2 linked regions of the Variovorax paradoxus B4 genome follow. The protein of the gene in region 1 purifies or fractionates together with the protein of each later gene. This does not show direct contact. Links are inferred from orthologs where the notes say so. Each region holds a gene or a part of one and is shown in the gene's direction. Other genes may lie near its edges. The genes, in order: VAPA_RS23490 and VAPA_RS26795.

Region 1 (8,395 bases):
TGCCCCACCTTGAGCATGTGCTCCACGCCCTGCAGCACGATGCAGTTCATGCCGAAGGTGATGCGTCCATCGACGCGCGGATCGGCACGGTAGGTGCGCAGCATGTCGCCGACCTCGGGGCTGCTCGTGGCCGTGGCCGGGTCGATGTCGGGAATCGGGCAGCGGGTGCAGGGCTTGACGGGCTTGAGCTCGGCCTCGCCTTCGCCGGTTGCGACGTGCAGCGCGTCGACCCGGTCCTCGTCGTGCGACTCGATGCCGGCCAGCACGATGTTCGGCCGGAAGCGCTCGATGCCGACCGCATCGTGGCCAGCAGCGGCCAGCCGCTCGTTGAGTTCGGCCAGCGAGCCCTCGCTGGCCACCAACAGCGGAAAGCCGTCGGCGAACTGGTTTGTCGCCTCGACGCCATCGGTCCACTGCAGGCTCGACAGGCGCTTGTGCTCGGGGTCGAAGCGCACCAGCCGCAGCGCCTGCGGCTTGCCCGGCTCGGAGAGAAAGTCGCTGAACCACTGGGCCGCGATGTCGCCCATGTCGTAGGCCGCCACCTCGTCCTTCCAGACGCGCACGCGCACCGGTTTCTCGACCCGGTCGAACGCCAGGTGCAGGGCCAGCATGCCCGGCGCGCGCAGCACCACTTCCATGTGCTTCATCTGCGGGCGGATCAGCGCCATGCGCGGCAGCTGCCGCTGGGTCACGAACTCGCCCTGCGCGTCGACCACCATCCAGGCGCGGTCGAACTCCAGGCCGGTCTCTGTCAGCAACGCCTCGGGAAGCTCGACCCCCGCGCACGATTTGACGGGGTAGACGAACAGGCGCGCAATGGTGGCTTCAAGATCGAAAGCGGGCTGTGGCACGTGGGGTTCCTTGGAATTCGGCAGCGATTGTCCCGCATCGGCCCGCCAGCGGCGCAGCCCGGGGGATGGGCTTGTTCTTACAATGGCCGAATGGCCCTCCCTCCTGAAGTTTGCATTCGCGGCGCCGGCATCGTGGGCCGCACATTGGCCCTGCTGCTCGCGCGCGAGCGCGTGCGCGTCGCGCTGGTGGTTCCGCCCTCCGCGGCGGGCAAGGAAGACATCCGGGCCTACGCGCTCAACACCGCCTCCCGCACCTTGCTCGAATCCCTGCGCGCATGGCCCGACGCGGCGCATGCAACGCCCGTGCGCGAGATGCTCGTGAACGGCGACGAAGGCGGGCGGGTGCAGTTCAGCGCCGTGCGGCAGAAGGTCGATGCGCTGGCCTGGATCGTCGACGTGCCCGCGCTCGAGCAGCAGCTGGCCGATGCGGTGCGCTTCCAGCCCCTGGTCGAGATCGTGTCCGAGCCCGTGCCCGCGCCGCTCACGGTGGTGTGCGAAGGCAAGGCCAGCGCCACGCGCGACGCGCTCGGCGTGAGCTACGCGGTCACCCGCTACCCGCAGCATGCGATTGCGGCGCGGCTCGAAGCGGCGCAGCCGCACGACGGCGTGGCGCGCCAGTGGTTCAACGACACGGGCGAGGTGCTGGCGCTGCTGCCGATGGGCGGCGTGCAGGGCCGTTCGCTGGCGCTGGTGTGGTCGGTCGACCAGCTCCGCGCGCCCGCCCTGCTGGCGCAAGGCGACGAGGAATTCAGCGCCGCGGTGAGCGAAGCCAGCCATGGCGCGCTCGGCGCGCTTCGGCTCACGAGCGAGCGCGCCGCCTGGCCGCTCGCGCGCGCCATTGCCGACCGCTGGACCGGCACCATGCCGCAGGCGCAGGGCGCGGCCGCACAGTCGTGGGCACTGGCCGGCGACGCGGCCCACACGGTGCATCCGCTCGCGGGCCAGGGCCTCAACCTCGGCCTCGCCGATGCGGCCATGCTGGCCGAGGTGATCCGGCAGCGCGAATATTGGCGCAGCGTGGGCGACCCGCGCCTGCTGCGCCGCTACGAGCGCGCGCGCCGCGCCGACGTGCTGCAGATGAGCCTGGCCACCGACGGCCTGCAGCAGCTGTTCTCGCACAGCGTGGGGCCCCTGCCCGCGCTGCGCAACTGGGGCATGCGCGGTTTCGACCGCACGCGCCTCCTCAAGCACTGGATCGCCAACCAGGCGATGGGCTTGAAGGCATGAATCCATCGACCGGACTTCCAATGAAACTCGCACGCAACCTTCTTCTCGCCGCCTGCACGCTGGCTGCGGCCGCCACGGCCCTGGCCGGTGAGGCCGAGATCCGCAAGAATCTTCCGGCGCGCATTCCGCAGTTCCCCACCATCGACGAAGTCACCAAGTCGCCGCTGCCGGGCCTCTACGAAGTGCGCGTGAACGGCTTCCAGATCTACTACACCGACGAGCAGGGCAACTACCTGCTGCAGGGCAACCTCATCGACGTGAATGCGCGCAAGAACCTGACAGAGGAGCGCATCGAGAAGCTCAGCCAGGTCTCGTTCGACAAGCTGCCCGTGAAAGACGCCATCAAGATCGTGCGCGGCAGCGGCAAGCGCAAGCTCGCGGTGTTCGAAGACCCGAACTGCGGCTACTGCAAGCGCTTCGAGAAAGACATGAAGACGGTCGACAACGTCACCGTCTACCTGTTCCTCTACCCCGTGCTCGGCCCCGACTCGGCCGTCAAGTCGCGCGACATCTGGTGCAGCAAGGACAAGGGCAAGGCATGGGGCGACTGGATGGAAACCAGCGTCAAGCCCGCCACCGCGGCAACCAGCTGCGACGTCACGGCCCTGCAGCGCAACGTCGAATTCGGCCGCAAGTACAACATCACCGGCACGCCCACGCTGATCTTCAGCGACGGCACCCGCGCGCCGGGCGCCATTCCCGCGGAGCAGGTCGAGAAGCAACTCGCCGCATCCATCAACTGATGGCCACGCCGACCGTTTCCCGGCGCGCGCGAGCGGCTGCGCCGGCCGCCGCGGTGCGCTACCGCATCGAATGCGCCGACCTGCATGCGCACCTCTTCGCCGTCACCCTGACCATCGAAGCCCCCTCCGCGCAGCAGCGCGTGACGCTGCCGGTGTGGATCCCGGGCAGCTACCTGGTGCGCGAGTTCGCAAAAAACCTGCAGGGCCTGCGCGCCACGCAAGGACGCCGCAAGCCCGCACTGACGCAGCTCGACAAGTGCAGCTGGCAGGTCGATTGCGTGCCGGGCCAGCCGCTGGTGCTGCACTACCAGGTCTGCGCCTATGACAACTCGGTGCGCACGGCGTGGCTCGATGCCGACCGCGGCTTCTTCAACGGCACCAGCCTCTGCCTGCGCGTCGAGGGCCAGACCGATGCGCCGCATGCGCTGGAAATCGGCGCCCCCGCCTTGCCGCCCGGCGATGATGCGCGCTGGTCGTGCGCCACCGCGCTCGTTCCTTCGAAGATCGACAAGCATGGCTTCGGCCGCTACCTCGCCGCCGGCTACGACGAGCTGGCCGACAGCCCGGTCGAGATGGGCCCCTTCTGGAGCGCCGAGTTCGAAGCCTGCGGCGTGCCGCACCGCTTCGTCATCGCAGGTGCCGCCGCCTCGTTCGACGGCGAGCGCCTGATCGCCGACACCCAAGCCATCTGCGAAGCCGAGATCCGCTTCTGGCACGGCGACAAGGCCGGCAAGCGGGGCGGCCCCAAGCTGCCGATCGACCGCTACGTGTTCATGCTCAATGCGGTGGACGATGGCTACGGCGGGCTCGAGCACCGGCACTCCACCGCCCTGATCTGCAACCGGCGCGACCTGCCGCAGCGCGGCGCGAAGAAGCAGCCCGAGGGCTACACCACGCTGATGGGCCTCATCAGCCACGAGTACTTCCACACCTGGAACGTCAAGCGCATGCGCCCGGCCGAGTTCGCGCACTACGACTACGGCCGCGAGAACTACACGCAGATGCTGTGGTTCTTCGAGGGCTTCACCAGCTACTACGACGACCTGCTGCTGCGCCGCGCCGGCCGCATCGACGACGCGGGCTACCTGCGCCTGCTCAACAAGACCGTGAACCAGGTGCTGCAGACGCCGGGCCGGCTCGTGCAGTCGGTGGCCGAGGCGAGCTTCGACGCCTGGGTCAAGTACTACCGGCAGGACGAGCAAACGCCCAACGGCACCGTCAGCTACTACACCAAGGGCGCGCTGGTGGCACTGTGCTTCGACCTCACGCTGCGCCGCGAAGGCAAGGGCACGCTCGACGACGTGATGCGCCACCTGTGGACGCAAGGCGATGGCGGCCCGATCAGCGAAGCCGACGTGGCCGCGGCGCTCCAAGCCGTGGGCGGCCGCTCCTATGCGGCCGAAATCGCGCAGTGGGTGCATGCTACCGACGAGCTGCCACTGGCAGAGCTGCTGCGCGCGCACGGCGTGGCCGCGCTCGAGGATCCGTCGCAGCAGGCGCAGGCACTGGGCCTGCGCGTGGCCGAGGCCAACGGAAGCGTTCAGGTCAAGGTGGTGCTGCGCGGCGGCGCGGCCGAAAAGGCCGGTTTCTCGGCCCACGACGAATGGATCGGCATCGAGTTGCCCGCCGTCGGCCGCAGGGGCCAGCAGCGCCCCGCGCAGGCCTGGCGCATCGCCAAGCTCGACGACCTGGCGCTGTACCTCGGCGACGCCACCCGCTGCACCGCGCTGGTGGCGCGCGACCGCAAGCTCCTGAGGCTGCCGCTGGTGCTGCCGGAGGGTGCGACCACCTGGCGCCTGTTCTCGCACGACGCGACGAAGGTCGCGGCCTGGCTCGCGCCGGGCGCGCGGCGCTGATCAGCGCATATAGTGAACCGCGTTTTTCCCTTCCCCTGGAGACACCCATGAGCTACGAAAACATCGAAGTGCGGACCGAAGCAGGCAAGGTCGGCATCGTCACCCTCAACCGCCCCAAGGCGCTCAACGCGCTCAACGACGCACTGATGACCGAGCTGGGCACCGCGCTCAAGGCCTTCGACGCCGACGACGCCATCGGCTGCATCATCCTGACGGGCAGCGAACGCGCCTTCGCGGCCGGCGCCGACATCGCGGCGATGGCCAAGTACAGCTTCATCGACACCTACAAGGGCGACTACATCACGCGCAACTGGGAAACCATCCGCTCGATCCGCAAGCCGGTGATCGCGGCCGTGAGCGGCTTTGCGCTGGGCGGCGGCTGCGAGCTGGCGATGATGTGCGACTTCATCATTGCGGCCGACAACGCCAAGTTCGGCCAGCCCGAAATCAAGATCGGCGTGATCCCCGGCGCCGGCGGCACGCAGCGCCTGCCGCGCGCGGTGGGCAAGAGCAAGGCGATGGACATGGCGCTCACCGCCCGCATGATGGACGCGGCCGAAGCCGAGCGCGCGGGCCTCGTGAGCCGCGTGGTGCCGTACGAAAAGCTGGCCGACGAGGCACTGGGCGCCGCGCTGGTCATCGCGGGCTACTCGCAGATCGCGGTGATGGCGGCCAAGGAGTCGGTCAACCGCGCCTTCGAGAGCGGCCTCTCCGACGGCGTGATGTTCGAGCGCCGGCTGTTCCATGCGCTGTTTGCCACGGCCGACCAGAAGGAAGGCATGGACGCCTTCCTCGCCAAGCGTCAGCCGGACTTCAAGAACGCCTGAGCGACAGCCTGCGCCTCGTTGCGCACCGCGCCGGCGGCTGCTTGCTGCGCTACCGGCGCGCGAGCAGCGCCTTCAACTCGGCCAGCGCCTGCGCCGGCGGCGTGCCGACCGACGCGCCGGCCGCCGTGCCCTGCGGCGTCCAGCGCACCTGGTCGCCCGCAATCTCGAGCACCGCGAGCAAGGTGGCGCCACGGTAGAGCTCCAGCCGCGCCTCGACGGGCGCGGCCAGTTCGGCGCCCGGCGTGGTGGCCGAACGGGCCAGCGTGTTGACCAGCGCGGCCAGCCCTTGGGTGTCGCCGCGGGCATGGCGCACGCCCTGCCCGGCGCCTGTTGCGTTCAGCGACGTCCATTGGTCGAGCGCCGAGAACGCCGGCGCACCCTCGGCCGGGCTTGCCGCGGCCTTGCCAGCCACCACAGCCGCGCGCGGCGCGGGGGCCGAGCGCAACATGCCGGAGGCGGCCTCGGCGCTGGGGCTGCGCTGCGGCGCCGACAGGGCTGGAGAAGACGCAGAAACGCCGCCGCCGGCGGCCTCGCGGGCGACAGGCGGCGCGGCGGGAGCCATGGCGGGAGGAGGCGGCGCCGGTGCGATCGCTGCTGCTGGTGGCGCTGGTGCGGGGAGTGGCAAGGACTCTGGCGCGGCCTCGCTGATCTGGGGCTCGGGCGCTGGTGCAGCAGCCTGCTTGCCGGAGGTCGGCGGCGCCGATCGGCGCATCGCGATATCCCTGCTTCGCAGGGACTCTTCGCTCACCGCGTCTCGTGCCGCATCGGCCTGCGGCTGCGGCTGCGCCCGAGCCGGAGCCGGAGCCGGAGCGGGCGCCCGAGCCGGAGCGGGCGCCGGTGTCGCAGCTGGTGCCGGTGCTTGGGCAGGTGCTGGCGCCTGAGTCGCAGTTGGGGCCGGAACCATGGCCGCAGACGGCACCCCCTCCGGAGCGGTCGCAGGCGCCGAGGCAACTCCCGCCTCTCCATCCAGCCGCGCATCGGGCACCGGTTCGCGATGCCAGAGCACGGTCACGAAGGTGGCCAGCAGCACGGTCGCAAAGGCCGCGTTCCACGGCATGCGCGCACGCGATCCCCCGCCGCCGCCGAGCAGCCGGCGCCACCACGGCGCGGCACTCTTGTCTTCGGCCGCCGGCGCCGCTGCGGGAACGGGTGCGAGGTTGTGCGCCATCTTCCGGATGGCGTCGCGGGTGCGCGGATCGGGCAGCGCGTCTCTGTCGGGCGCATGGTCGAGCGCGCGGCGCAGTGCGGGATCGCGCAGCGCCGCGTCCTCGCCGCCATCGTCGAAGCCAGGGGTGCCGTTGCCGCTGCCGGTGTTCATGCGCGCTGCTCCAGCACCGACAGGTAGCGTTCCATGCAGCCGCGCAGTTTTTGCAGCCCATAGCGCAGGCGGCTGCGCACGGTCTCGAAGCCGATCTCCAGGCTGGCCGCCAGCGCCTCGACGGTCAACCCGTCTTCATGGTGCAGCAGGAACGCGGCGCGCTGCTCGGCCGGCAGTTCGTCGAGGCAGGCCAGCAGGCGCCGCCCGGCGGCGCGCCAGAACGCGAGTTCTTCGGCCGATGGATGCGCCGCGGCATCCATCGCGCCGCGCACGCCGCGGTCGAGCGTGGGAAAGGCGGTAGCGTCGTCGCCATCATCCGGATGCGCATCGAGCGCCACCTCGCGCCCGCTCACGCGCAACCGGTCCATCGCCAGGTTGTGCGCAATCGTGAAGGCCCAGGTGCGCCAGGCGGCGCCCTGCGGCGAGAAACTGTCGCGCGCCGAGATGATGCGCACCCAGGTGTCCTGGAACACCTCGTCCGCCTGCGCGGCCAGCCGGGTGCCCAGCAGCCGCTTGACGAAACGGAACAGCCCGCCCTCGTGGCGCGCGTAGAGCACGTCGAACGCCGCGCCGTCGCCACGCGCATAGGCCAACATCAACTGGTCGTCGGGCATGGCGTCGCGCTCGGTGGAGGCTTTGGCGGAAGGGGCGCGGGGCAGCGCAGACATCGGCGGATTTTCACCCGGGGTTGTACGGGCGGCGGCCGGCTTCGGGGTTGGCCGTCGCAAAAAAGCACCGAGTGCTGCGCGCCGGGCTTGATTCAGGGCCCACAGCCTGCGCTATAATCTTGGGCTCGGTGCAAAACTGTGCCGAACGGCTCTTTAGCTCAGTCGGTTAGAGCGATGGAATCATAATCCACAGGTCCGCGGTTCGAGTCCGTGAAGAGCCACCAACATTATTGAAAGCCTTGCAAGTCAACGACTTGCAAGGCTTTTTTGTTTTTCGAGACGGCCGTTCCAATTCCTCGTTGCGTCTGGTTTTTTTGCCACCAGGCCCGGTGCCCATTCCGCAGGCAACCTAGTGCCAACCCCCGTCAATGCTGGCTCTGGCGTCCCCGGTCCTCAGACAACCCACAGAGTTGTGCACAGAAAAAAGGAACAAGTCATCAATTTGACTTGAACGGCCGCTTCACCCCGCTTTGCGGAAAGTCAGGTTGATGCGCCGGCTGCCCAGCAGCGCGTGTGGCCGGTCCTCCAGCGGCAGCACGCCGTGATAGCGCAGCCGGTCGGGCCCGCCCCACACCACCACATCGCCGTGCACCAGCGGAATGCGCGCGGCCCTGTCGCTGCGCGCGAGCCCGCCGAAGAGAAAGGTGGCCGGCATGCCGAGCGATACCGAGACGATGGGCGCGCCGTAGTCGCGCTCGTCCTTGTCCTGGTGCAGCGACAGCCGCGTGCCGGGTTCGTAGCGATTCACCAGGCAGGCGTCGGGCTCGAAGCCCGCGAATCCGGCCTCGGCGGCCGACGCCTGGGCCAGGCGCGCAAAGGCCGCCGGCATGGCGGGCCAGGGCTGGCCCGTTTCGGGATCGTGTTCGCCATAGCGATAGCCGCGCCGGTCCGAGATCCAGCCGAGC
Region 2 (8,558 bases), 690 kb from region 1 along the record:
GCGCGGTCATCTCGGCGCGAAAGGCTTCGTCGCGCTGCGGCCACAGGCGGATGAACGCCTGCCTTTCCATGATGCGGCGCACTTCGTACACGTCGCTCATGGTTTCCTCGCTGATGTCCGTCACGTAGGTGCCGGCGTAGGGCTTGTTCACGAGCAGGCCGGTTTCGATGAGCTCGCGGATCGCTTCGCGCAGCAAGCCGCGGCTGACGCCGAACTGCATCGCGAAGTGGCTCTCGACCAGCTGCGTGCCGGGCGCGATCTTCCCGGTGAGGATGGCGTCGCGCAGGGTCTGCGCCACGTAGTCGCGCCGCGTGGCCGAGGGAGCGGGGGCGAAATCGGGGAGGGTCTTCATCGCGGCGGGTCGGATGTCGGGGGCGTGGGCGGTGGACGTCAGTGGCTGCGCAAGGCGAGGCGTTTTTCGAGGCGGCTTGCCGCGTAGGCGCCAGGGTAGATGAGCACGAAGTACACCACGGCCACGGCCGTCAGGATTTCCAGCGGCCGATAGTAGGCGGCGCTCAGCGCGCGCCCCTGGTACATGAGTTCGTGCACCGCGATGACGGAAGCGATGGATGTGTTCTTCGCCAGCTCGATGCCGCGGTTGGTGAAAGCCGGCAGCATGCGCTTGAGCACCTGCGGCAGCACCACGCGGCGCAGCACCTGCACGCGCCGCATGCCCAGGGCGCGCGCACCCTCCCACTGGCCCGCCGGCAGCGAGGCGATGCCGCCGCGGAAGATCTCCGAGCAGTAGGCCGATGCGTTGAGCGAGAGCGCCAGCAGCGCCGCCACGTAGGGCGTGAGCTGCCAGCCCGTGAGGATCGGAAACGCGTAGAAGAACCACACCAGCTGGATCAGGATCGGGATGTTGCGGAACAGCTCCATGTAGCCGCGCGTCGCGGTGCCCACGAGGCGGCTTTTCGACCGCGCGCCGAGCGCGACCAGGAGGCCGATCGCCATGGCCGAAGGAAAGGCGACGGCCCACAGGCCGGCCGTGACGCCCACGCCCTTGAGCAGCACGGGCCAGTGCTGCAGCACGGCCGAGAAGTCCCAGGTGAAGTCCATCGTCAGTGTCCTGCAGCGCGGGTGGAAACGGCCAGGCGATGCTCGGCCATGCGCGCGAGCAGGCTCAGCGAGAACAGCGCCAGGAAGAAGATGGCCGCGACCACCGTGTACACCTCCAGCGGCCGGAAGGTGATCGAGTTGAGCTGCATGGCCTGGTAGAGCAGGTCGGAGTAGGCCAGCGTGGAGGCCAGCGCGGTGGTCTTGATGAGTTCGAACGAACGCTCGATGAACGGCGGCAGCATGCGCGCGAGCGCCTGCGGCAGCACCACCCGGCGCAAGGCCTGGTGCGAGCGCATGCCGATGGCGCGCGCCGCTTCCCACTGCCCGCGTTCGATCGACACCAGGCCGCCGCGGAACACCTCGGCGAAGAACGCGCCGGACTGCGTCGACAGCGCGATGACCGCCGCCGCGTACGGGTCCAGGCTCACGCCGATGAGCACCGGCAATGCGTAGAAGGCCCAGAAGAAGTGCACCAGCGGCGGCGTGTTGCGATAGAACTCGATGATCCACAGCGCGGGCCTGGCGAGCCACGCCCTGCCCGACAGCCGAAGGGCCGCGAGCACGACGCCGAACACCACGCCCAGCGCGATGGCGACGGCGGCGATCTTCATCGTGCCGACAAAGCCCGCGAGCAGCATGTCGCGGTGCGACCAGACGCCGCTGAAGTCCCAGTCGTAGTTCATTTGGCGCTCGCCCGGCCAGTTCGATCCGCTCGGCCTATTGGCCGAGTGTTTCCTTCATCACGCCGGGCACGGTGGCCGGGTCGATGCCCTTGGTCTTGAGGTACTGGCCGTACAGTACCTGCGTCTGGCCCGATGCATAGAGCTTGGCGATGATTCCGTCGAGCTGGTTGCGAAAGCCCGCGTCGGCCTCGCGGCGGATGCCCACGCTGGTCGGCAGCGCGACGACCGGCTGCGGCACCTGCACCTTGCCCTTGCGGATCTTCGAATACGCGATGACCAGCGCCGGGTGGTAGAAGCCGATCGCGTCGACGCGGCCCGACATGAAGGCGGCCACGGTCTCGTCGGTGTTGGTGAAGCGCTCGATCTTCGCTTTCGGCAGCCGCGTGGTCAGGTCGCGGTCGGTGGCCGTGCCGAGCGCCACGCCGATGCGCACTTCGGGCTTGTCGAGGTCGGCCCAGTTCTTGGCGACGAGGCCTTCCTTCGCGAGCACGCCCTGCGCGTACCAGAGCAGCGGGCTGGCCGGGAAGTCGATCGCCTTCTTGCGCTCTTCGGTGGCGTCGAGCACGAACATGGCATCGATCTGTCCGGCCTGCAGCGCCGCCACGCTGTTGCCCCAGGTGGTCTCGACCGGCGTCATCTTCACGCCCATCTCCTTGGCGACCTGTTCGCCGAGCATCACGCCGAGCCCGGTCCAGGTGCCGGAGGCCGGATCGCGGAAGTACCACGGGTCGCCGGGCGCGACGCCGATGCGCAGCTCGCCGCTCTGCTTGATCTTCTGCAGCGTGGCGGTCTGCGCGCCGGCGGCGAGGCTGCCGAGCGAGAGGGAGGCGGCGAGCGCAAGGGCGACGGCACGGCGCAGGCGCCGCAAGGGAGTGGTGGCGTTCATGGGATGGGCTTTCCGTGGACTGAGGTTGAAGGGGGCAGGCGATGCGGTGTTCAGGCGGCCGCGGGCAGCGCGCCGTGGGCCTCGTTCGCGCTGGCGATGTAGGCGCGGTAGAGCGCGTCGAGCCGCTGCGTGAGCGGGCCGAGCGGCACCAGCGCGCGGCCGTCGACCGACGACACCGGCGTGAGGCCGGCCAGCGTGCCGGTGACGAAGGCCTCGTCGGCCGCGTAGACCTCGGCCAGCGTGAAGTCGCCTTCGTGCACCGGGATGCCCGCCTCGCGTGCGAGCCGCACCACGGTGGCGCGCGTGATGCCGTTGAAGCAGTAGCGCCCCGACGAGGTCCACAGCGCGCCGTTGCGCACCGCGAAGAAGTTGGTGGAGTTGCAGCTCGAGACGAAGCCGTTCGGATCGAGCATCAGCGCCTCGTCCGCGCCGGCCTGGATGGCCTGGATCAGGGCCTGGATCAGGTTGAGGCGGCTGTGCGAGTTGAGCCGCAGATCGAACACGTCCGGCCCGCTGCAGCGCAAGGTCGAGGTGAAGAGCTTCAGGCCGTTGCGCTTGGCCTCCGGCGTGACCACCTTGTGCTCGGCCACGCACACCACGGTGGCGCCGCCGATGATGAAGCGCGGGTCCTGGTTGGGCGTCTTCTTGACGCCGCGCGTGACCATGAGCCGTGCGTGCGCGCCGTCGCGCATGCCGTTGCGCAGGAAGGTGTCGACGACCACCTGCTTCGTCTGCGCCCGGGTCATGCCGATGTCCAGCGCGATCGACTTCGCGCCCTCGTACATGCGGTCGATGTGGGCGTCGAAGGACACGATGCGGCCGTCGACCAGGCGCACGCCTTCCCACACGCCGTCGCCGCACACGTAGCCGGCGTCGAACACCGACACCACCGCCTGGTGGCGCGGCACGAACTGCCCGTTCACGTAGACGAGCACCGCGTCGTTGCGTGCATCGGGGGCGTAGGCCTGGGAACTGGTCGTCGAGGGGGCGCTGTCGGCGTGCATGAATGAGGGTCCTGCGGTGGTTCGCGTGGGGGTCAGAAGTGGAAGGCGGTGAAGCGCTCGATGAAGCGCTGCGTGCGCTCCTGCTTCGGGTGCTTGAGCACCTCGTCGGGCGTGCCGCTCTCGTGCAGCAGCCCGTCGGCGAGGAACACCACCTTGTTGGCGAAGTGGTAGGCAAAGCCGAGCTCGTGCGTCACGAGCAGCATGGTCCGGCCCTCGTCGGCCAGCGCGCGGATGGTGCCGAGCACCTCGCCGACCAGCTCGGGGTCGAGCGAGGAGGTCGGCTCGTCGAACAGCAGCACCTCGGGCTCCATGGCCAGCGCACGGGCGATGGCGACGCGCTGCTGCTGGCCGCCGGACAGGTGGCCCGGGTAGGCGGATGTCTTTTCCGCCAGGCCGACCTTGGCGATTTCGGCCATGGCGCGCTCGCGGGCCTGCGCCGCGGGCAGGCGCTTGACGGTCACCAGCCCCTCCATGACGTTCTGCAGCACCGTCATGTGCGGGAACAGGTTGAACTGCTGGAACACCATGCCGACCTGCTTGCGCACCTCGCTGAGTTCGCTCTCGCCATAGCGCAGGGTGTCGGAACCCGCCACGGGCCGGCCCACGGCGCGCCCCTTGAGGACCACCTGCCCGGCAGAGGGCATTTCCATGAAGTTGAGGCAGCGCAGCAGCGTGCTCTTGCCCGAGCCGCTCGAACCGATGATGGCGATGCGGTCGCCGGGCAGCACGTCGAGGTCGATGCCGCGCAGCACGTGGTGGCTGCCGAAGCGCTTGTGCAGGGCCTGGATGCGGAGAACGGGCGTGGCGGCTGTCATGGCATGCGATGGTATTGATTGTCGGACAATCGACAATCGGGAGTTCTACTATCCATGCAAGGTCCATGCCACGCGTCTCGCGGGGGCGCTCGTCAGCCGCGGCACGGCCGGTTCGCCCCTGCGGGAGAATCGCCCCCCATGAAAATCGAAAAAGACACGGTCGTCACCCTCAAGTACAAGGTTGCCGACGCCCAGGGCAAGCTCATCGAAGCCAGCCCCGAGCCGATGGCCTACCTACATGGCGGCTACGAGAACACGCTGCCCAAGATCGAGGAAGCGCTCGATGGCAAGGAAAAGGGCTTCCAGACCACGCTGAACCTGGCGCCCGAAGACGCCTTCGGCCTGCGCGACGAGTCGCTGGTGCGCAGCATCCCCAAGACCGACTTTCCGCCGGGCGTGAAGGTGGGCGGGCAACTCGAGGGGCGGCTCGACGACGGGAGCGAGCACCTCTTCACCGTGATGAAGATCAAGGGCCCGGTCGTGCTGCTCGACGGCAACCATCCGTGGGCGGGCAAGGCGCTGCGCTTCAGCCTCCAGGTGACGGACGTGCGCGCGGCGCTGCCGGTGGAAATCGAGCATCGGCACGTGCATGGTGCGCACGGGCACCATCACTGACCAATCGGGTTCAGCGGCCTGGTTCTACTTCTTCTTTTTCCAGAACCGCGGCGCCTTCTCGATCCTGCCCAGCGCCTTGCAGCACGCCTTCGCGCCCGCCGCATGGCGCCCGCTGAACCAGCCGACGGCAAACCATGCGCGGGCATCGCGCCCGGTGGCTTCGCGGTAGAGCGCGAGCGCGACGGCTTCGTCGTTGAATTCGCCCAGCGCGTCCTGCGCGGGGCGCAGCCGCTTCAGGTAGCGCCCGGCGGGCGATGACTTTTCATCTTCGTCATTCCCATCGGCGAACAACGGCGCCACGAATTCGGCCAGGTAGCGCAGGCGCTTGAGCCGCTTGCGCGTGCGGTGCTGGTCTTCGGTGGCCAGCGATTCGAAGCGGTGGCCGTCGCGCACTGCCTGTTCATGCAGGCGCTGCAGGCGCTTGCGCAGATGGCGGCGCGCCTCGCCGGCATTCAGCGGCGCCGGCGCTGACGGGGGCTGCCCGGCGCCTCCGGCATCGCCTTGTGGCGGCGCTTGCGCAGCGGTGGCCGCGGTGAAGCCGATCAGCGAAACCAGCACCGACTGGAACGCCGGCGAGCGCACGACCTCGCCGGGCGACGGCGCCCCGGCCGCCGCATCGTCGCCAGCCAGCGGATCGAACTCCGGCGCACCCGCATCGCGCAGTTGCGGCTGCGCCAGCTTCACGACCTGCTCGCGGTCGCGCAGGGCGCCGAGCGCGCGGAAGGCCTCGACCAGCGGCGGCTCCCATTCGGCGCCGTTGAAAAGATCCGTGCGCTGGTCGAGCCCTGCCAGTTCGCGCAGCGCGGTGCGCAGGCGCCGGATGCCGATGCGCAGCTGGTGGATCTGTTCTTCATCCGTGCTGCCCGCGGCGATCTCGCTCGCGTTCGGCAGCATCTGCGCCAGGCAGGACGCGACCACGGCCTGCTGGATGGCGCGGCCGTCGAGCTTTTCTTTCTCTTCGGCAAAGCGTGGCGTCTCGGCCTTCACGGCCGGAACCACATCGAGCTTCGCCAGCAGGCGCGCGCCGCGCTCGGCCTTGGACACGGTGCTGAACCACAGGCCGTGCTGCTGCGACCAGCGGCGCGCGAGCGCGACCAGGCCCCGCACGTCGCCGCGCTTGAGTTCGAGCTCCAGCTCGCACACGGGCGATTCGCGCTGCCCGGGCGTGCCCGCATGGGCGACGACCTTGCCGACATCGAGCGCCAGTTCCACCACGGCGGCACCGGCTCCGGTGGTGCGCACGTCGCGCGTGAGCCGCACGATGTCGGTGGACTGCCGCTCGACCAGCGGGGCGCCGCTCGCGGCCAGCACCTTGGCAAGCCGCTCGCCCACGGGCGTGCCCTGGTGGCGCTGCGGGTCGACGGCCGGCGCTGCACCGCCCGCCGCCGCGGCGCCAAGGTCGACGTTGTGTTCGAGCCGGTGCAGCGCGTTGTCGCCGGTGGCCTTGGCGGTCTGCACCCAGCGCCGCCCCTCCTTGCGCAGGCGCAGCACGATGCCCTGGGCGGCCAGCGCCTGGTCGGCGGTGTCGAAGTAGCGCGCCTGCAGGCGGGTGCGCACCACGGTGCCGCGCCGCATGGCGGCCTCGACGGCTTTCAGGCGCCCCGCGGGAATGTGAAACTTGAACTCGATTTCCATGGCGGCCATGATGCTCTGTCTTTCTCATTGCGCGCCATGCGAGCACTGTCGCTGCAATGGATAAGCAGCAGGAAGGCATGCACCATGACCACCCTCGACCCCACCGCTCTCCTGGCCGCCGGAGCCGCACAGTCGGCCAAGGCACTGGCCGCCAAACAGGTGAGCGCGGTGGAATTGTGCGAAGCCGCCATCGCCCGCATCGAGGCGCTCGATGGCACGCTCAACGCGGTGGTGGTGCGCGACTTCGACCGCGCGCGCTGCCAGGCCGCCGAAGCCGACGCGGCGCTCGCGCGCGGCGAGCGCCGGCCGCTGCTGGGCGTGCCGATGACGGTGAAGGAGGCTTTCAACGTTGCCGGCCTGCCGACCTGCTGGGGCCTGCCGCCGTTTCGCGATTTCGTGCCGCAGCAGGACGCCGTGGCCGTGCAGCGCCTCAAGGCGGCGGGCGCGGTGATTCTCGGCAAGACCAACGTGCCGCCCGCGCTGGCCGACTGGCAATGCGCCAATCCGGTGTACGGCCGCACCGTGCACCCGCTCGATGCGAAGCGCACGCCGGGCGGTTCGTCGGGCGGCGCCGCCGTGGCGGTGGCCACCGGCATGGTGGCGCTGGAGCTCGGCAGCGACCTGATGGGCTCGCTGCGTGTTCCCGCGAGCTTTTGCGGCGTGTACGCGCACAAGCCGAGCCACGGCCTGCTGCCGACGCGCGGCTTCGCGTTTCCGGGCACCGAGGAGGTGCCGGCCGGGCTGCCCTCCGTGATCGGACCGATCGGCCATTGTGCGGACGACCTCTCGCTGGCGCTCGATGTGCTGGCCGGACCTGACGCGGCCCATGTGGCGGAGGGACGCTTCGTGCTGCCTGCGCCGCGCCATGCGGCTGCGAAGGACTGGCGCGTGCTCGTGGTCACCGCGCATCCGCAGGCCGTGGTGGCGGCCGATGTGCGCGCCGCCATCGAGGGCGCCGGGCAGCGGCTGGCGAAGGCGGGCGTCTCGGTGGCCCGAGCCTCGGACCTGCTGCCCGACCTGGCCGAAGTCGGCGACACCTACGGCCAGATCGTGCAGACCGTGCTCGCGCATGCCGAGCCCGGTGGCCGGTCGCCGATGCCGCTGCGCACCTGGTTCGACCTGCTGGCCGCGCGCACGCGTATTCGGGCGCAGCTGCGCACGCTGTTCACGCAATTCGAAGCGGTGCTGTGCCCGGCGGTGGGCTGCGCGGCCTTCGAGCATGTGGCCGAGCCCGATTTCGAGAAGCGCACGCTCACTGTCGATGAAAGGCCGACACCCTATGGCGCGCTGGGTGCCTGGGCCGGGCTCGCGAGCCTGGGCGGACTGCCCGCCACGGTCGCTCCCGCAGGCTTCACGGCCGACGGATTGCCGCTCGGCGTGCAGATCGTCGGCCCGTATTTCGAGGACCGCAGCACCCTCGCCCTGGCCAGCCTGCTGGCGGGAAGTGCCGCTTGAAAAATAATGTGGACGCCGTCCATTTTCTCTGGTATCTTTTGTGGACGGTGTACACAACACACCGGCAAACATCCGATCCACTCTTCATCGACACAGGAAGACAACCATGGCCAACAAGCAGATCTTCGTGAACCTCGCCGTCAAGAACCTCGACAAGTCCAAGGCTTTCTTTGCCGCGCTGGGCTACACCTTCAACGAGAAGTTCACCGACGCCAACGCCGCCTGCATGGTGATCCAGGAAGGCAGCATCCACGCCATGCTGCTGGTGGAAGACTTCTTCAAGACCTTCACGAGCAAGAGCCTCACCGACACCAGCAAGAGCACCGAGGTGCTGCTGTGCCTCTCGTGCGAAAGCCGCGCCGAGGTCGACGAAATGGTGGCCAAGGCGGTGGCCGCGGGCGGCACG

The links.
Region 2: the proteins of VAPA_RS23490 (region 1) and VAPA_RS26795 purify together in Escherichia coli (affinity purification with mass spectrometry, with the first as the bait; 2 studies listed by BioGRID). This does not show direct contact. The link is inferred for Variovorax paradoxus B4 from one-to-one orthologs.

The regions. Positions count from the first base shown.
Region 1 is NC_022247.1:5,045,086-5,053,480, forward strand. The notes cover bases 1,129-3,959. They hold VAPA_RS23490 (DsbC family protein), read left to right. Parts: upstream 1,129-2,098; coding sequence 2,099-2,821; downstream 2,822-3,959. Other genes in these bases: VAPA_RS23485 (FAD-dependent monooxygenase), read left to right, coding at 1,129-2,078; VAPA_RS23495 (M61 family metallopeptidase), read left to right, coding at 2,821-3,959. Outside these bases: VAPA_RS23480 (MOSC domain-containing protein), read right to left, coding at 1-851; more of VAPA_RS23485, read left to right, coding at 942-1,128; more of VAPA_RS23495, read left to right, coding at 3,960-4,677; VAPA_RS23500 (enoyl-CoA hydratase), read left to right, coding at 4,725-5,504; VAPA_RS35260 (hypothetical protein), read right to left, coding at 5,554-6,822; VAPA_RS23510 (sigma-70 family RNA polymerase sigma factor), read right to left, coding at 6,819-7,490; DNA oxidative demethylase AlkB, read right to left, coding at 7,951-8,395. UniProt on the Escherichia coli protein: Acts as a disulfide isomerase, interacting with incorrectly folded proteins to correct non-native disulfide bonds.
Region 2 is NC_022247.1:5,731,922-5,740,479, forward strand. What follows is about bases 3,330-6,323. They hold VAPA_RS26795 (FKBP-type peptidyl-prolyl cis-trans isomerase), read left to right. Parts: upstream 3,330-4,585; coding sequence 4,586-5,062; downstream 5,063-6,323. Other genes in these bases: VAPA_RS26785 (aminotransferase class IV), read right to left, coding at 3,330-3,632; VAPA_RS26790 (amino acid ABC transporter ATP-binding protein), read right to left, coding at 3,665-4,447; VAPA_RS26800 (CYTH and CHAD domain-containing protein), read right to left, coding at 5,087-6,323. In the rest of the region: VAPA_RS26765 (GntR family transcriptional regulator), read right to left, coding at 1-352; VAPA_RS26770 (amino acid ABC transporter permease), read right to left, coding at 391-1,059; VAPA_RS26775 (amino acid ABC transporter permease), read right to left, coding at 1,062-1,742; VAPA_RS26780 (transporter substrate-binding domain-containing protein), read right to left, coding at 1,777-2,628; more of VAPA_RS26785, read right to left, coding at 2,679-3,329; more of VAPA_RS26800, read right to left, coding at 6,324-6,706; VAPA_RS26805 (amidase family protein), read left to right, coding at 6,782-8,152; VAPA_RS26810 (VOC family protein), read left to right, coding at 8,259-8,558. UniProt on the Escherichia coli protein: Folding helper with both chaperone and peptidyl-prolyl cis-trans isomerase (PPIase) activities. Chaperone activity prevents aggregation of unfolded or partially folded proteins and promotes their correct folding.